DNA from 2 places in the Pradoshia sp. Z3_51 genome. Region 2 is predicted to be linked to the other one. Evidence: riboswitches for the same ligand, from Rfam matches in the RefSeq annotation. Region 2 holds a riboswitch; the other holds the start of a gene.
The links. Region 2 has a riboswitch for lysine ahead of AC4BHA_RS15965 (Na+/H+ antiporter NhaC family protein). Riboswitches for the same ligand answer to the same signal wherever they lie in the genome.

Region 1 (10,181 bases), on a different contig from region 2:
GATCGGCTCGGTAGATTAAATTACTTATACCATCTCCGTCTGAATCTATTTTCGCTGATGCGTCCCAGTAGTTCCCATCCAATTGATTCCCTTCACTTTCAATAGCCTGAGCGTCATTTACATTACCCAGAAAATCATTTTGATAGATTCGATTATTCTCTGATTCTTTAAACTGAATACCTACAAAATTTGATTGCAGCCTGTTATCCTTAACGGTATTCACATTGGCCTTTTCAATAAATATGCCAATCCGGTTATTGTGAATCTCATTTGTTTCAACAGTAACATTCCTAGAGTCATATAGTAACAAACCCTGAGAATTTACATTTTCATTATTTTCGGTGAATGTATTCTTACGTACCATTGCATCTTCAGCCCCCATAATCATGGCGCCGGTAAAGTTATTGAATGATTCATTTTCTTCAATCAAACAGGAATTGGAATACATTAAATGCACCCCATAATGGGCATCCCAAATTTTATTATTTTTAAATGTATTATGGTGGCTGTATTCTACATAAAATCCATCCTGAACATTCCGTATTGAATTTTTACCGAACGTGTTGTAATTTGACTCCCACAGATTAATAGCATGGCCTTCAGATGTCCCTGTAAATGAACTTTCTAGCACACTTACATGATTCGCCTTATCCAGTTTAATACCAGTCCCAGCTGACTTGATTGTGAGATTGTTAAGTTTATGATAATTTCCAGCCAGCACAATTGCAGATTCCTCAATTGGTAGGCGTGTTGCCTCTATTTCAATATTTGATATTTGTACACCCTCACCAGAAATGTTTATAAAGGATCCCTCTCCTGTATAACTCAGCACTGTATTTTCTGTTCCTTTAATGGTCATTGGCTTATTAATGGAAACCGGATCTTCATAGGTACCGCTTTTAACAATCAATGTTCCTCCAATGGGCGTTTGGTCAATTTGCTGCTGCAGAGTTGATTCTGCGAAACTACTCGGTTCATATATAATCAATAACGCTACAAACACTAAAAAGATGCGTAACCTTTTCATCATTAACCCACCTTTTTCTATCAATCGTTTGCTCCACTTTAAGCAGTTGATGGTATGATCATATTCATTATAATTTATATAATTATTTTACTTGAAAAATAATTATATTTTCCAGCATAAAGGTATCAAGCCCATCATCATATTGTATTAGGAGCTATTTTATGGAGAATTTTATATGTTTCAGCATAGAAGTTTAATAGGTTAAATTTACAGGCAACTATTATTGCAGAAGATTATTCTTGTGCAGGGGAAGTAACCAGGGAGATATTAGAGGGATAGGAAGAGTTCTTGCGAAGCAATGACCGAATAGGGTAAGTAAACTAACCGAAAATCTTAATAGACATTTGAATGCCAGATATGAATGGATTGGAACATAAAATAAAAGCCCACTACCATCTGTCAACATTATTATCACCACTGTGTCCTAACGACATTGTATATTTAGGTGAAGCGTTTACAAACGTTAACCTAAATCTTTGAAACAAATGGAAAAAGGAACTGAATGAACAGCCACACATAATTTCAATGTACAGTTCCATTATCATTTAGCAATGTTTCTTTAACCTCAACAGCCCTTTTATAATAAATAGATTTCGGCATATTCTTTATTAAATCACATGTTTTGTTAATTTGCTCCAGGGCTTCATCCTTGTGGCCCTGTTGATTTAAACAAAGAGCAATATAGATTCCTGCAGACTGTACCATTCCTACATCGATTGGATGCACCAACGCACCGGATAGATGACATTTAAGCAGATTTTCCAAAGCTCGATCAATTTCTCCCAGACCATATAGTGCTTTCCCATATTCCAGATAATAAAGTTCGTCTATCTTTTCCGGATTTATCGCAAATTCTTCTAGGTAGTGAATAGCTTTTTTGTAGTCTTTTGTTATTTCATTATGATAAACCGCATATAAAAGTGGAAACATCATCAATGCAATCTTATTTTCCGAAAAAATCGCATATTGACGAGATTTACTGATTAATCTAAGAAACTCCTTATCATCCTTCATCACAAGCGGATAATTGGAAGCAATCCTGTATATATCATCCATACGATAATAGACATTCGTCTCTTTGGACAATGCGATGGCTTCCTGCATTCTTGTATGGGATTCTTTATATTCTTCCAACGCTAATAAGACGATTCCTTCATCCAATAAAAGCTTTAATTGAAATACCGTATTTTCTTCAAGTCCATTACCAGAGTAGAATTTTCTAATTTCATTCAAAATGGATAAAGATTCATCCCAATTTCCATGAGACAAACGATACTGATGATAAATCCATAATGTTTCAGCACTGTCTAAGAATAAAGAATTCATCTTAAAATAGGAGGCTGCCAATTCGATATATTTCTTCATGTTTGGTTTATCTAAATAAAGGCCTGCTTCCGCATAAAGGCTGTATAACTTCGCCTCCATTACTCCCTGAGGCATATTTTCAGAAACCACATGGGATAATTTATCGTAAATAGCTGAATAATTCTCTTGTTTTTTATCATTCTTTATCTCATTTAATAAAGGTAGATAATCCTCTTTCTCATTCAGAAGATCACTAGGTTCACAACCAAGCTGTTGAGCAAGATATTCAAGTGTGCTCATCGATGGGGTTGCTTTACTGTTTTCAATTTGGCTCAGCATTCCTTTTGTCAATCGATTTCCAGCCAACTCGGATTGGGTCATCCCTAAAGCTTTCCGTAACGTTTTAATTTTATTGCCCAGCATGGTTATCCCCTCCTTATGGAAAGTATACGGTAAATAATTCTGATCCACAAATTAAAGTTTAATTATTTTAAACTTTTTGTTGACTTCCAAAAATTAGTATTTATATAATAAGTTTAATGACATTAAACTTTTAAACTAAAGGAGAAAAGCCCATGAGTGTACGTTATACCGAAGCAGAACAAGAGAGATTAAGCGCAAGGAATATTTTATTGTTTTTTATTGGAAAATTTATTTCATTATTTGGTGCAAGCATCTATTCATTTGCCATCGGATTATACATTTTAAAAATTACCGGTTCGGGTACAAGTTTTGCACTTGCTCTTGTGTTTGCCTCTGTTCCCCGAATTATTTTTGGACCAATTGCCGGAACCCTTGCAGATCGCTTTAACCGCAAAACAATCATTATATTGACGGAAATTCTTAGCGGAATACTCATGTTTTTTATGATTGTCTATTCTCACTTTTCGGGGCTCTCACTTGCATTGTTATATACATCAGAAGTACTGCTAGGGATTTTTTCTACTTTCTTTTCTGTGACTGCATCTTCAACCATTCCCTCAATGGCTGGGGATAAATCTATACAAAAGGCTGGCTCTTTAAATCAATCCGCATCATCGCTTGCCGGTATACTCGGTCCAATCATAGCTGGTATTTTATACGGGTTCTTAGCAATTGAGGAAATCATTCTGCTAACTGGAATCACCTTTATACTTGCCGGTATAATTGAATTATTTATTATTTTCAACCTGTACACTGAGAAAGCGGCACAACAGGAAAAGACGCAATTCATGAAGAGTTTGGCTGAAGGCTTCTCCTATTTAAAAGAAAACGATTTTTTATTCTCCCTGCTCAAAGTATCACTTTGGATTAACTTCTTCTTTGCGGGTATAAATGTTGCAATCCCCTACATCCTGAACACATCACTGAATTTTTCTTCTCAATCATACGGAATTGCTGCTTCGATGGTATCTGTTGGAGCACTTATCACATCATTGATCATTTCACAACGTCTTGAAATGAAAGATAAATTAAAGAAAATTAGATTGGGCTTAATTGGTTTAGCAATACTTGTCATTATGATTGGCTTGCCTCCTATGCTCCAAATGACTTCTGTGATTGCCAATGTCAGTTACTACATCATCGTCCTTGGAATGATAGGTTCCATCGTCATGGTTGTAAATATTCCTATTCATGTATTAATACAGCGTACAACCCCGAGCCACTATCTTGGTCGTATTTTCGGATTAGTTGAAACGATTGCATCTGCAATCTCACCGCTTGGGATGATTCTTTTCGGTGTCTTGCTTGACTACATACCAGCTTTTTATATACCTCTCATCACTGGATTTTCACTGCTCTTAATTAGCTTTCTTGCCATGTCAAAAGTAAAAGAACCAAAGGAATCTGAATTGGCAAGTTAATGATAAAGAAGTATCGCCCGGCTTGGGTTATATCCAGCCGGGCATTTTTATACTCCCCTAATTGTTTTTACTCGATTATAGGCGTATCTTGCAGATTCCTCTATAATGAATTGATTCTGATTGAATTTCTAGCTGGTTACTGTCTGTATCGACTTCGATTCGAGCCGAATCGGGCTAGATTCCGGCTGATTCACTGCTTTAATACAGCCGATTCCTCTTCGAATCCAGCCAATCTGAGCTTGAATCCGGCCGATCGCCCCTTGAATCCAGCCAAGCTCTAAATCAAGCATGACACAAACCGTCTCAGCAATTCAAAAAAGCCCCTTTATGCGATAATCTAAACTATCGCATAAAGGGAGCTCCAACTCTCATTTACTATTATTTTTCTTTAGGAAATGCCTTAGAATACAAATTATATCCGCCATCAAGGTTCTTAACTTTAATGCCGTTTCCTTCAAGTATTCTGGTAGCTAAGTAACCCCTCATACCTACCTGGCATGTAAGATATAAATCTTTATCAGTCGGTATCTCTGATAATCGCTCTCTCAGTTCATCAACAGGAATATTGACCGAGCCGGCAATTGCTCCTTTAGCAACCTCAGCAGGTGAGCGGACATCAATTAAATAACCTCCGTTTTCCACAATCTCATCAATTTCATGCCATTGCACTGTGCTGACCATTCCCTCAATAATATTGGTTGCTGCGTAACCAGCCATATTTACAGGATCTTTAGCTGAGGAATATGGAGGAGCATAGGCAATCTCGATATCCGGAAGATCCAATACAGTTAAGCCACCTTTGATAGCTGTCGCGATAACATCAATACGTTTATCTACCCCATCCTTTCCAACTGCCTGCGCTCCGTATATTTTCCCCGTTTCCTTATCGAAGATCAGTTTCAAATGCAATTGGGAAGCACCTGGATAATAGCCAGCATGGCTGCTTGGTGCAACATGAACAACCTCATATGGTATACCTAAACGCTTCAGCATCTTTTCATTGCTTCCTGTTGAAGCAACGGTCAATTCAAACACCTTGGCTATGGAAGTGCCCAATGTACCGTTATAAACACTTTCTTTCCCGTGAATATGATCCGCTACTAAACGCCCTTGACGATTGGCAGGCCAAGCGAGCGGCACATAAGTATCCGTTCCGTTAATATAATCCTTTACTTCAATGACATCACCGACCGCATAAATAGATGGGTCTGATGTTTGCAGATGCTCATTGACTTTTATCGCATTCCGAACCCCAAGCTCGAGGCCGGCATCTTTCGCAATGGTACTTTCAGGTTGAACACCAATCGCTAAAAGTATCATATCCGTTTCTACTTCTTTGCCGCTTTTCAAGCGAATGATACGACCATTCTTTTCAAAAGATGATACACCATCCTCAAGTATTAAATGAACTCCATTGTCCCGCAAATGTGTGTGGACCATTTGAGCCATCTCCAAATCAATTGGCGCCATCACCTGATTTCCCATCTCAATAACTGTTACATCTATGCCGCGCTCCCGTAAATTTTCAGCCATTTCAATCCCAATAAACCCGCCGCCAATGATAACAGCCTTCTCAGGTTTATCCTGATCTACCTTTTCTTTGATACGGTCCGTATCAGGAACATTCCGAAGCGTATAAACAGATTTAGCCTCATCGATTCCCGGAATGGCTGGCCTAACCGGTTTTGAACCCGGAGATAGGATTAGCACATCGTAGGATTCCTCATATTCCTCGCCTGTCATTGCTTTTCTGGCTATGACAGTCTTCTGCTCCCGATTGATTTTGATAATTTCTGTCCAATTACGTATATCTAAATTATAGCGTTGCCCCATTCCTTCAACTGTTTGAACAAGCAGTTTATTACGGTTTTGGATAACTTCTCCTATATAATATGGAAGACCACAATTCGCAAATGAAATATATTCACCTTTTTCAAACATGATGATTTCATCTTTTTCGCTTAGACGGCGCAGTCTTGCCGCAGCAGATGCTCCGCCTGCCACACCGCCAACAATTAAAATCTTCATTTTAATAGACCTCCATTAGTTCATCGATTAGTCTAATCGTAATATACCCTATTGGGTATGTCAATTTATCAAACTCACATGATTACACTCTATCATTGCTCCCGATAACAGTTTTCATAACACCGTTTTACTTTTAAATAATACCCAAAAAAAGCAAACCCACTTTTAACAATGGGTTTGCTTCTTATTACAGTTAAAAAGATTTTTTCAAATAATAGTTCTCGTGTTGTTTAACTTCCTCCATATTTTTAGGCAGTAAACGATAGAATAGGATTCCGCTTGCCAGAAGGATAACACCGAAAATAAATGTTTTTAAATCAGCCGTTCCTTTGATGATCACCCAAATGGAATATGCCGTCGCCAATATGGCTATGGTACCATCAATAATTCGTGAACGCATTTCATCAGATTTATATGTCTCGCCAGTCCAAACTAATTTCAGTTGGAATGAGGAGGAAATTAAATATGGCACTAAATAAGAAAGTGTCGCGATATAAATAATAAAGTCAAATGCATGAGCAATTGAATTTGAAATAGTTGAGAAAATAAATAATTGACCTAAACCATTTGAAACAATCATAGAGAAATTAGGAATCCCACGCTTATTGACCTGTAAAAACTTAGGGATAAATAAACCTTGTTTTGCTGCCTGATACGGGATTTCAGCGCTTAACAAGATCCAGCCAATTGTTGAACCAAATAAACTGATCAATCCAATGACCGCCAATGCTTTCCCACCAACAGGTCCCAGCACCGTTTCAATTGCATCGATTAATGGTTTTTCTGAATGGATAAGTGCATCCTGTGTTAATAATCCCATAACAAGTGTACTGATTCCCATATAGATAGCCAGGGCAATCAATAGCCCTAAAATGGTCGCTCTCTTTACATCTGCCTTTCTCTTCGCCCTTGATGCGAATACAACAGCAGATTCAACCCCTACAAAAGCCCATAAGGTTGAGACGGCAGCAAAATTTACCTGGCTGAGTAATCCCCGACTCTCACCATCAATTATACGAGTTTCCGCAAACGGTACAATATTAGATTGTTCAAAGGCAAATAGCCCAATTACAATGAATAATCCAAATCCAAGTACTTTTGCCGCAGTCGCCACAAAGTTTAATTTACCAGCATTCTCTATGCCTCGCATAATAAAGAAATGAACGCCCCAGAGCATGATTGTGCAGACAAGGAATGTTAAAGCATTGCCAACTTTTAGACTAAAATTCCCTATACTGAACAATTCAGCCGTACTAGTCAAACTTGGGAAGAAGGTAGATAAATACCCTGCAAACGTAGTGATGATGGCAATATTACCTGCAAAATTACCAATCCAGTATCCCCATGTAGACATAAACCCGGATAATCTTGAGGCTAAAGAATTTTCCTTGAACAATTCCTTAGCATAAATCTGAGGGCCACCTGTTAAATGTGGCTTACGAACAGCCAGATTCCCAAAAACCAGCGCAATAGTTAGTACACCCAATCCTGTTAATCCCCATGCCATAATTACTCCGGCAGGACTAGCTACTTCTGCCAGCGTACGCGGCAACATAAAAATACCAGACCCAACCATATTGCCGACTACAAATGCCGTTAAAATCCAAAAACCCAGTTGCTTCTTATTGTGCACGATAATTCCCCTTCCAAAGCTGTCATGTTACTCTCTATTTTTGAATTATCCATTTCTGTGTAAATAAACTAAATAAAAAACACACCTTATTGTTAAGGTGTGCAACATTTTATGATTAGCCACACCAGACAATAAATGGATAGTTCTCCATGGTCTATATACATATCGCGATGTATATAGACCATGACAGTCCTGCACCTATTCGGATACAGTCCCAGCTGCTCTCTTCGGAAAAAAAGAGCGCTTCGGCAGATTTTCCTTTCAACTAAAGTCAGCAAGCTTTCCGGCTCTCTTTTTAGTTTACTAATAAAATCTGCGACCTCTACCTCATCTTTTAGTCCGATGAGGATTTGTATTAAATTAAATTATTCCTGTATAAAGGATACAGTGAAAACGCGAATGCTGTCAATATTATTCGACAATGTTATTTTCAAATCAACTTATTTATGATTAATCCATTTGTTTTGGAAAGCTGCTATACTGCTATATTCAGTCTCCAATTTTCTGTATATATTGATGTAAATTGGCAGTAATTCCTCGTATCTTTCTACATTTGCTTTAACCGGCGTATGGACATGTGTAGTTCCCACATAATTTGATACAACGGATAGGTCTTCAATTTCACCGAGTGCATATCTGCCGAGTACAACTGCTCCTAAACAAGAGCTTTCAAAGCTTTCTGGCACATCTACTTCCTGATTAAAAATATCCGCAAGCATTTGCCTCCATAACTCTGAGCGCGCAAATCCCCCCGTTGCCCTGATTTTACTTGGCACACCTATCAATTCCTGCAAAGCTAATAAGACTGTATAGAGATTAAAAATGACTCCTTCAAGCACCGCTCTGACCATATGTTCCTTTTTATGATGAAGTCCCAAGCCAAAGAACGATCCTCTGGCATCAGGGTTCCAAATGGGCGCTCTCTCTCCAGCTAAATATGGGTGGAATAGTAGTCCATCTGCCCCCGGCGCTACTTTTGATGCTATCTTGGTGAGTACTTCATATGAGTCAATTCCGAGGCGTTTAGCTGTTTCTACTTCCGCTGAAGCCAGCTCATCTCTTAGCCATCTAAAAGTCATACCTCCATTATTAACTGGTCCGCCAATCACCCAATGCTTATCCGTCAATGCATAACAAAAAATTCGGCCCTTTTCATCCGTAATCGGCCTATCTGTTACCGTACGAATGGCTCCGCTCGTTCCAATCGTGACTGCTACAATCCCTGGATCAATCGCATTGACACCCAGATTGGAGAGAACGCCATCACTGGCTCCTATTACAAATGGAGTATCCGGCAACAGCCCCATATCCGCAGCATAGGCGGAGTCCATGCCAGATAAATAATATGTAGTTGGTACTGGTTTAGACAAATGGGTCTCTGTAATACCCGCGATTGCCAATGCCTCAGAATCCCATTCTAAATTTTTAAGATGAAACATTCCTGTTGCTGAAGCAACCGAATAATCAATCACATATTGCCCAAATAATTTATAAAAAACATATTCTTTAATGGAAATGAATTTATATGTCCTACCCGCTAATTCGGGATAATCATTCATCAACCAGGTGATTTTTGTAAGAGGAGACATTGGATGGATTGGCGTTCCAGTTCTCCGATAAATTTCTTGTCCATTCCTCTCATTTTTAATATAGTCGGACCACTTCTTTGAACGGCTGTCAGCCCATGTAATGCATTGAGTTAATGGATTTCCATTTTCCTCAACCGCAATTACGCTGTGCATAGCCGAGCTAAAGGATACTAACGACAGTTCATCAGGATTTATTTGGCTTTGGACCATTACTCCTCTTATTGCATTAAGTACAGCATGAAAGATCTCATCAGGATTCTGCTCTGCTGTAAGTGGAGTCGGGCTATATAATGGGTACTCTACATGATAGGTGCTGAGCACAGATGCGTCTCCCGAAAATAATACAGCCTTTGTACTCGTGGTTCCTATATCAACTCCTATATAAAACATCTATCTTCCCTCACTTCCCTAAAAGCTCAATACTAGATTCTTACCTTTATTCATATTTTTATAAACAACTTAACACAATTTGATGCCCATTGATTAATTTTTTCACGACTGGCAAATACTTTCTACTAAATAAAAACGACATCAGGAGGCCTCATCCAAATTGAAGAATAAAACAATTGCCATTCTTGCTCCATTCTTTTTATTCATATTTCTATTTATTTACACGCAGACACAAAAAGAGTCTATTACAGAGGAAACTAGACCTGTTTTGACTCAAACAGGAATTAAAGAAGGTCAATCTGCACCTGATTTCGAATTAAAAACTCAGGACGGAAAAAGCATAAAATTATCTGATTATCGCGGTC
Region 2 (10,181 bases):
TGCAATATACTTGTCCATTAGGAATATATGATTTATCAGCTGTGAAAGGTGATGTAGAATTTCGAATTGGTGTTGCTGAGGATACCTATGAGGGATTAAATGGCCGTGTAAATAAATCGGAGGGTATTATAGGTTCTTTTGATCAAATAGGCCCTTTTGGTAGCCCGTATGTTGATTCTGTACGCACAAGTGTGGATGACCATACTTCAGATGCACTGCATATCATTTATTTTTATCCCGAAATCACCATTGAACAAGCACAGCAAATGATGGGCGCGATATCCAAGATGTTCATTCAAGTCCATGGAGGGGAATCTGCCATCCATCTACTGAGCCAAGAATGCAATACTATCAAAATATAAAAAACGCAATGCTTCGTACTCCTAAGTTACGAAACACTGCGTTGTTAACAATTCAAGAGCGGGTGAAGGGAATCGAACCCTCATCATCAGCTTGGAAGGCTGAGGTTTTACCACTAAACTACACCCGCAAAGAAGATAAATATTATACTAGCAGAAAGTTCACCTGATTTCAACCTTTTTTCGACAAAAATCGCATTTTTTTATTTACTTAAAAAGTGACGCCCTTATTTAGTAGGCGTCACTTTTCCCTTATTCTTTTAAGCTTCGATTTCTTTTCGCCTCGTGTTTTGCATAATTTACAAAACAGAAAGCAGATTCAAAAACACCTAATTTCTCTACTTGGCGATATAACGACCAGATTCTTGATGCCGTTTGGTAATTGTTTTTTTCCAAAACATCATTGCTTTTTCTAAGATAAACATAGACATTTTTTAGTCTCTTCGCTTTAAATCCTCTTTTCAATATAGAAAGCCAAAGGGCGAAGTCTTCAGGAATATCTCGGTTATGTACTAATTGAATTTTCCCAACCTTATATTTATCAATCATGACAGTCGAGCAGCCAATAGCTGTTGTATCTCTTAACAAATCTTGATATGTAAGATGAACCGGCATCTCAATAACAGGTTCATATGCTTGGTTCTCCTCATCAATAAACTGATAATCAGTGTAACTAAATGCCAAGTTATGCGCTTCCATGAATTCAAGCTGCTTTTCCAATTTATTCGGTGCCCATAAATCTTTGCTGTTTAGAAAGGCAATATAATGTCCTTTGGCTGCCTGAATAGCCATGTTTCTGGCTTTGCCCGGACCGACATTTTCCTGCAGGGTAATTAATTTAATTCTGGAATCATCCATTAGATACTCTTTTATCATATCCTTGCTATTGTCAGTCGAAGCATCATCAACAATAATTAATTCCCAGTTTTCATAGGTTTGTTTTTTAACTGATTCTATGGTTTGACGAATAAAAACCTTTGAATTATAGCTTGGCATGATAATAGATACCAATGACCTAAATGGAATACTGCTTCTCACGATTCCTCACCCTCCTGATAAAATTTATCCTAAAAGTTATAAAACTCTCCGAATAGTAAATTATTATATAAATATAATAATATTTATCCGTTTTATTCATGTATTAAACACTTCAGATGGGTTTTTCAGACTCTATCCAGACTTTATACATGTCCTATTTACTGAAATAACCAACATGGATTATAATGGAAATACAAGGTGCTTAAGGGTGTGTTTAAATGAAAACTATTATTCAATCATTGGTTGTTTCATTTGTGATTCATATAATCTATATTGGTGGATCCCTAATCGTAGGCTATATAACTATAAAGACTTATAAACCCGATATTAAAGATGAATGGGAAAATGTAAAAATGCTACAAAGTGAAGTGGCTTTTGGAACAGTTGGTTCTCCTTTGTTTTTTCTAATTACCTTCATCGCCGTTGCCTTGATATGCGGAATAATCATTACTACTATTAGGAAATTTGTGCGGATAAAATAAATCAATTCTTTACATGATAGTGAAAGGGGGAAACCCACAATTATCATGGGAGCTTTTTCAATTTTTTATCTTAGCTAATTTTTTACAAAGAAGAGAGTATAAAAATGAACCTTATTAAATATTTAGGTATACAATGTCTACTAATTGGCATGATTATCCTGACTAATTTTTATTTAGACAGTTATATTAGTAAGCCATTTACTTACACGGATTTACTAGCAATAATAATTGGAATTTCTATACTAATCCTTACTTTACATCTTTCTGATAAGTTAAAAAAACGTCTGAAATCTATTTCTTTATTTTATAAAATATCCCTTTCCATATTAGCCATTTTTATTGCAATTATTTATATAGGTCTTATAACAGGAGAAATACAATTTTAACCCTTTTCAACAAAAATTTAAGTAGAGCATTTTATGGTTCAAACATCACATTATTAGTTAAAGAGACAAAAAGAAAAGGATGGCCGGTATCCAGCCATCCTATCTATTAATGAATAATACTGTTTTCTAATTGCTCCTGCTTTTTGGGCTTAGATACCCATACAAAAGATGCCAGCAAGATAATGACCGTGATTAATCCCATCGGCGTACTTCCTGTAAATCCAAGGACAATATACCCTACCATAGCTATACCCGCACTGATTAAAGCATATGGGATTTGCGTCATCACGTGATCAATATGATTCGCACAGGCACCAGTAGAAGAAAGAATGGTTGTATCAGAAATCGGTGAGCAATGGTCACCAAATACCGCACCAGCCAATACAGCCGCCATTGCCGGCAATATCATCGAAATATCTGTTGCTGCCGTGATTTCTCCTGCAATCGGGAGCAGTATACCAAATGATCCCCATGAGGTACCCGTAGCAAATGTCATCAATCCGGCTATTAAAAATAAAAGTAATGGCAGAAAGGATACATTTAAGTTTAAATCCTGTACAAGTCCAGCCAAATACTGGCCCGTTCCAAGCCTGCCGATTAAATCAACGATTGTCCAGGCAAATAATAAAATATAAACCGCTGGCAGCATGGAGCCGATTCCGTGTTTTACTCCTACTGTGAAAACCTTTAAAGAAATTCCATGCAAAATAAAAACTTGTCGTAAAAACATAATAAACGTTACAATAATTCCGATTGTACCACCCAGAACCAATGATTTAGTGACATTAGTATTTTCAAAAATGGTGAGAAGTGTTGCATGTCCAGAAACTGCCTGATAACCTGTCCAAAGCATCGCAGCCGCTGTACCTACAATAAGAGTTACAATGGGGATTACCAAATCTCCAACCCTTCCAGTTGTACTTCTCGGTAAATCTTCTTTTAATTCACCTGGAACTGTCTTGGATGGATTATAAAGAATACCTTCTTTTACCGCTCTATCCTCATGTACTTTCATCGAACCAATATTCCAATTTCGATAGATCACAATGAACACCATTGCCAACGCCGCAATCGCATAAAAATTCATTGGAATCATTTGAATGAACGCTGATAAGGAACTGTATTCTGTCACCCCATGAGTGATGAAAATTCCTCCAATCAGTGCAATAATATAAGCCCCCCAACTGGATACTGGCATGATTACACAGATGGGAGCTGAGGTAGAATCAATCAAATAGGCAAGCTTCGCTCTCTGTATTTGATGTCTATCTGTAATCGGACGTGATACTTGACCAACCGCCAGAGCATTAAAATAATCATCAATAAAGATGAGTATTCCAAGCAAGGCAGCTACCAGCTGAGCCCCAACTCTTGTTTTAACATGCTTCATCGCCCATTCACCAAAAGCACGGCTCCCACCGGAAATGGAAATGAAAGCCGTAATGATGCCAAGGATGAGCAAGAATAAAATAATATATATATTGGATACATTCAGTGATCCATCTGATATAAAGATTCCTTTTACCGCATCCCATATAAGGATACACGTATTACTAATATTAAAATCAGTAAGCATTAAAGCTGATGCTACAATCCCCGCACCAAGTGAAAGCAAAACCTTCCTTGTTACAGCCACCATTAGAATTGCCAATAGTGGGGGAATAAGCGTATAAACTGTCGACTCCATTCCTTTTTTCCTCCTTCAAATAAATAAGGGGAACTCGCCGTGTATGCTGACCCTTGCGCTCTATCCTTTTATGAAAAAGAGAATAAAGAAGGGCTGCAATAGAGAAATATCTACTGCAGCCCATTATCAGCTTTTCTTTCTCCATCACGACCTGTAGCTCCTCATTATAAGAACCTCTTATAATGACAGTGTTGCTTTTATTTAAAACAACCCCAGCAAATTCATTTTTGACTAATCAACTTGCTTCGGCAGTTTCCCCTTTCGGCCATGCTCTCTGTTGTCATCCTCACATAGCTTACTCTTGAATCCTGCGCCTCTACCCCATCGGAATGATAAGGTACTATCTAATTGTTATTCTAATATAACAGATTACGTTCCTGTTCACAATGTGGAATAGATGTGTATTTTTTTACAATTATCTGATTAATTATTAGGATGAAGCCTGACTCAATTGCTTAACGAGTAACCCGATCGACAACATGTTAGGCTAATTAATCCAATCCTCTCGTTCCTGTAACCCACACAAAACTAAAACTCCCCTGTAAAAGTTTACAGAGGAGTGATTCACCTTTAATGTCCGCCAAGATAGGCCATCTTTACTTTTTCACTTGAGGTTAACTCATCTGCCGAACCCGAGAGGACGATTTTGCCGGTCTCCACTACATAGGCACGGTTGGCAATCGATAGTGCCAAATTAGCATTTTGTTCAACTAAAAGAATAGTTGTTCCCGCATTATTTATTTCTTCAATTATGAGGAAAATTGTTTTAACCAGTAGTGGAGCCAATCCCATGGAAGGTTCATCGAGTAAAAGCAATTTGGGCTTAGCCATTAATGCCCTTCCCATTGCGAGCATTTGTTGTTCTCCACCTGACAATGTTCCTGCCGGCTGTTTAAGACGTTCGTTCATCCTTGGAAAAAGATCAAATACCTTCTCCATATCCTCTTTAATCCCAGCTCGATCCCTACGTAAATAAGCACCAAGCTGTAAATTTTCTTCCACTGTCATATTGGCAAAAACCCGCCGTCCTTCTGGTACATGTGAGATTCCCTGCTTTACAATCACTTGAGCTGCTTTTCCACCTATGGATTTACCCTGATACATGATTTGACCCTGCTTCGGTTTAAGTAAACCTGAAACAGTTTTAAGTAGTGTACTTTTTCCAGCCCCATTTGCACCGATTAAGGTAACAATTTCCCCTTCGTCAATATGAAAAGAGACACCTTTTAATGCCTGAATATTTCCATAGTAAACGTTAATATCTTCAACCTTCAGCATCAGGAAACCTCCTCGCCAAGATAAGCCTCTATAACCTTAGGATTATTGCGGACTTCATCCGGTGTACCGTGTGCGATTAATTGTCCATGATCAAGTACATAAATACGTTCACATACCCCCATCACAAGCTGCATATCATGCTCAATCAAAAGTACAGTTAAATCAAATTTTTCACGTATTAAGCTGATTAACTCCATCAGCTGACTTGTTTCCTTCGGATTCATACCCGCTGCCGGTTCATCCAGCAGCAGTAACCGCGGACCCGTTGCTAGGGCTCTGGCTATTTCAAGTCTGCGTTGCATTCCATATGGAAGATTCTTGGCCTTTTCATCACGATAAGAATCCAGATTAAATATTTTCAGGAAATCTACAGCCTTTTGGTCCATTTCCAATTCTCCCGAAAAATGATTAGGCATTCGTATAATTGAACTGAGCATAGAATGTTTAGCCTGTGAATGATAAGCAACTTTGACATTATCTATGACAGATAAATCTCCAAACAAGCGAATATTTTGGAATGTCCTGCTAATTCCCTTTCTTGTAATTTTATAAGGCGGTAATTTGTTAAGCTTATCGTCGTTTAAATGAATGGTTCCTTCTGATGGTACGTACACACCAGTTAAAAGGTTGAAAAAGGTGGTTTTCCCTGCTCCATTCGGTCCTATTAAGCCGCACAGTTCACCGGGATACAGCTCCATAGATACATCTGCTACAGCCTTTAACCCTCCGAAATGAATTCCAATTTGGTCAACCTTAAGCAGTGGTTTGGTGGTTTGCATCCTTCATGCCTCCTTTTGTCTTCCTTTTGAAAAATGAGGTAATTTCCTTTGTACCCATCAATCCCTGCGGTCTGTACAGCATTGTCACAATTAGGATAATACTGTAAAGAATCATCCGCGTATCAGAATAATCTGATAGGAAGGAAGAAATTAATGTAAGGAGAATTGCTGCAATCACAGAACCTGACATACTGCCCAATCCCCCAAGCACGACGAATATTAAAATATCAAACGACCGAAGGAAACCAAAGGTTGACGGATTAATAATATAAAAGTTATGAGCATATAACCCACCGGCAATCCCAGCAAAAAAGGCACCAATGACAAAGGCAGCCACCTTATAATAGGTTGTGTTAATACCCATGGAATCAGCTGCTGTTTCATCTTCCCTCACAGATATACAAGCACGACCGTGAGTAGAATTAGTGAAATTCCGAATGACGATAATGGTCACTAGTAAGCAGGCAAAAACCCAAGGCCAGGTTGTCATTTGCGTGACCATCATCCCTCTTGCCCCACCAACGGAGTCCATATTAAGAAAAACAATACGAACTATTTCTCCAAACCCAAGAGTGGCAATCGCCAAATAATCTCCCTTTAAACGCAAGCTCGGGATCCCGATAAGCATGCCTACCAAGGCCGCTGCAATCCCTCCCATTAATAAGGCAGATAAGAATGAGACCTCTAGCATCATAGACATGACAGCAGAAGCATATGCCCCAATTGCCAGAAAGCCAGCATGTCCAATCGAGAACTGGCCCGTAATTCCAATAATTAGATGCAAACTAACTGCCAGAATAATATTAATTCCAATTGTCACAATAAGATTAGTATTAAAAGCATTTAAATATCCGCCTGAAATAAGAACCTGTACCACGATAAACAAGACGAATGAGAGTAAAATAGAGAGCCAAAAACCTTTAACCTTCTTAAGAATTGCCATCGCCATGTCTCCCTTACACTTTTTCTCTTCTGTTTTTTCCGAACAAGCCCTGCGGCATAAAAATTAATATCAAGATGAGGACAACAAATGCAGCTGCATCCCTCCATAAGGATAAACCGGAGGCACTTACCAACCCCTCTACTACACCAAGCAACAGACCGCCTACCATGGCACCTGGAATAATGCCAATCCCTCCAAGGACCGCGGCGACGAAAGCCTTAAGTCCCGGCATTACTCCCATTAATGGCTCTATTTTTGTATAGTAGGTCCCAAATATAACACCCGCTGCTCCCGCAAGTGCTGATCCGATTGCGAACGTAGCAGAAATTGTATTGTTTACGCTGATTCCCATTAATTTAGCAGCATCTGCATCAAATGAAACTGCACGCATCGCCCGGCCAATTTTAGTTTTATGAACAACAAATTGCAGAACGATCATCAAGAAGAGTGAAACACCCAAAATCATCAGCGATTGACTTTTTATCGTAACACCAAAGATATCTATTGAATCTGCTGGCAGAACATTATTTGGATATGCTTCAGGCTGCGCTCCCCTGATTTGGATCATCCCGTTTTCGATTAATAAGGAAACCCCAATGGCCGTAATGAGTGCCGCAATACGAGTCGCATTACGCAGAGGCTTGTACGCAATCCGTTCAATCAAAACTCCAAAGATAGCACAGGCAACCATGGCAAGAAGCAGTGCGGGAAAAAAAGATAATTCCATAAACGTAATCGCATAAAAGCCGATGAAGGCTCCAACCATAAATACATCGCCATGTGCAAAATTAATCAATTTTACAATTCCATACACCATCGTATAACCGAGCGCTATTAACGCGTAAATACTGCCAAGTGATATCCCATTTACAAGTTGCTGAATAAATTCCATAACCTTAGACTCCCCTCGGTCATTATTTCAAAAATAGGAAGCTTTATCACAAAGCTTCCTATTCCTCATTCTTATGGATTTACCTTTGTTTCAAAAACTTGCTCACCATTTTCATATTTTAAAATGGCCGCAGATTTAACCGGATTATGATTTTTATCCATCGTTAAATTCCCCGATACAAGCTGTAAATCTTTTGTTTCAGCAAGTGCATCTTTAATTTTTTCAGGTGTTGCGTCATCTCCTGCGCGTTTTATCGAATCTGCAATGAAGTAGGCTGTGTCATAACCAAGTGCTGCAAAGGCGTCCGGTGATTTATCTTTATATTTCTTTTTAAATGCCGATACAAAATCCTGGATTTTTTTGTCCGGATCTCCAGCAGAATAATGGTTCGTGATAAAGGTATTATTCAGCGCTTCCTTACCGGCAATTTCTAGTAACTTAGGAGAATCCCAACCGTCTCCTCCCATAACTGGAACTTCAATTCCTGACTCACGTGCTTGTTTTAAAATTAATCCAACTTCTTCATAGAATGCTGGAACAAAAACAAAGTCCGGATTTGCTTTTTTGATTCTTGTCAATGTTGATTGGAAATCGGTATCTTTTTGCAGGAATGCTTCTTCTGCTACAATTTGACCGCCTGCTTTTGTAAATGCATCTTTAAATGCTGCAGCTAGCCCCTTGGAATAGTCACTGGAGCTATCAATATAGATAGCAGCTGTTTTTGCATCTAATTCCTGCTGAGCAAAATTCGCTGCAACTGTTCCCTGGAACGGATCAATGAAACACGTTCTAAAAACATATTCATTAACCTTGCCATCCTTCGAAGTAATCGTTTCGTTCGTCCCTGTAGGTGTAATTAATGGAACTTTGTTATCATTGGCAACCTGGACCTGCGCCAATGTATTTGTACTTGTCGCCGCACCAATCATGACATCCACCTTATCCTGGCTGGCAAGCTTGATTGCTCCGGTCGTTGCTTCTGCTGCATCTGACTTGTTATCATATTTTACTATTTTCAGTTTTTTGCCACCGACACCTTCTTTGTTTATTTCTTCAAGTGCCAGATCCATCCCTTCCACAATGGATTGACCATAGGACGCCCCACCGCCAGTTAACTCAAGGTTGGCTCCAATTTTAATCGTATCTCCTTTTTCTCCGCCGCCTGATTTCTCTCCACCGCAGCCGGCCAAAACACCCATACCTAATGATAATGAAAGAATAATACCAGCTAGTTTCTTCTTTTTCATTACACATGCCCCCTATTTTTCTTATAGATAAAGATATGAAACGGTGATTTGATCGAAAGATTAAAATATTCTGAATATAGTTTAACCCCTACTGGAAAATATGTACATATATTTTTTTATTTTAAAATCTGCTAACTGTTATCCTATAAATTCACTTAAATCTATAGGGATAATCAGCAAAATATTAAATACGCTAGCTGGATAAAGATGTTTTCAGCTCAAGAATACAGGAATGAAAAATATAACCAACACGTTAGGAGGCGACAATATGACAGACAAAAATAACACTGAAGGATTACTAGAACTCGAAAGAAAAGTTCAAAACAGTCAGAAGAAGCCAGAAAACGCAATTGATAAAGGCCGTAAACCGGATCAACAAAATCGCCTAAAGAACCAAGAAACTAGACTGCCTTAAATTATATTAAAACTGAAGAAACCCAGTCTCTTGACTGGGTTCTCTTTTATGTATGAAATGCCTACTTTTTTTAATATTCCTTAAAATCATCCACAAATCATAATTTTCTTTTTAGAGTGCATATATTATTGGTAGTTCATCTCTTAAAAAAATGTTCAGGGATTATGTTATAAAGGAATGGCTGAACTATCTTTGTATGTTTTCTATTAATTTCAACACTACCTCTATTATAATATTGAATTACCTCAATCCATAACTCTTCCATTTAAAAAAACTACCCCACTAAAGTAACTCTTTTTTCCTAAACCTAACAAAATCCAAAACTAAATAGTAACCCAGGAATTGCATTCTTTTATAAACTTAATATACAGTTAAAATATAGAGAATTTATAGTACTTGTAAAAGAAAGGTTATTTTATGTATAAGATTAATGCTGTTTCTAAATTATTAGATATGCCAACTGTTACTATTCGATCATGGGAAACCCGTTATCATGCTATTACTCCGAAACGTACTGAATCGGGTCATAGAGTATATACAGAAGAAAATGTAAATGATTTAAAATGGCTCAAAAAACAGGTTCAGGATCATAAGATGAGCGTCAGCCAGGCAGTTCAGCTTCTGAAAATCCACAAAGGTGAAATTGAAAAGGAGCAATTAATCGACAACACGATT

Region 1: it holds a riboswitch for lysine, as region 2 does, so the genes downstream of both, AC4BHA_RS04305 (amino acid permease) here and AC4BHA_RS15965 (Na+/H+ antiporter NhaC family protein) in region 2, are expected to answer to the same signal.

Annotation. Positions count from the first base shown of each region.
Region 1 is NZ_JBZAJC010000002.1:136,965-147,145, reverse strand. It holds gene AC4BHA_RS04325 (right-handed parallel beta-helix repeat-containing protein) at 1-1,030, opposite strand, end outside; gene AC4BHA_RS04320 (helix-turn-helix domain-containing protein) at 1,550-2,755, opposite strand; gene AC4BHA_RS04315 (MFS transporter) at 2,908-4,176, shown strand; gene cdr (CoA-disulfide reductase) at 4,555-6,204, opposite strand; gene AC4BHA_RS04305 (amino acid permease) at 6,398-7,837, opposite strand; lysine riboswitch at 7,970-8,170, opposite strand; gene gntK (gluconokinase) at 8,278-9,816, opposite strand; gene AC4BHA_RS04295 (peroxiredoxin family protein) at 9,977-10,181, shown strand, end outside.
Region 2 is NZ_JBZAJC010000011.1:57,047-67,227, forward strand. It holds gene AC4BHA_RS15945 (B3/B4 domain-containing protein) at 1-362, shown strand, start outside; tRNA gene AC4BHA_RS15950 (tRNA-Gly) at 420-490, opposite strand; gene AC4BHA_RS15955 (glycosyltransferase family 2 protein) at 612-1,397, opposite strand; gene AC4BHA_RS15960 (hypothetical protein) at 1,616-1,879, shown strand; gene AC4BHA_RS15965 (Na+/H+ antiporter NhaC family protein) at 2,372-3,952, opposite strand; lysine riboswitch at 4,099-4,279, opposite strand; gene AC4BHA_RS15970 (ABC transporter ATP-binding protein) at 4,523-5,230, opposite strand; gene AC4BHA_RS15975 (ABC transporter ATP-binding protein) at 5,230-6,009, opposite strand; gene AC4BHA_RS15980 (branched-chain amino acid ABC transporter permease) at 5,984-6,952, opposite strand; gene AC4BHA_RS15985 (branched-chain amino acid ABC transporter permease) at 6,966-7,844, opposite strand; gene AC4BHA_RS15990 (ABC transporter substrate-binding protein) at 7,916-9,091, opposite strand; gene AC4BHA_RS15995 (hypothetical protein) at 9,360-9,506, shown strand; gene AC4BHA_RS16000 (MerR family transcriptional regulator) at 9,924-10,181, shown strand, end outside.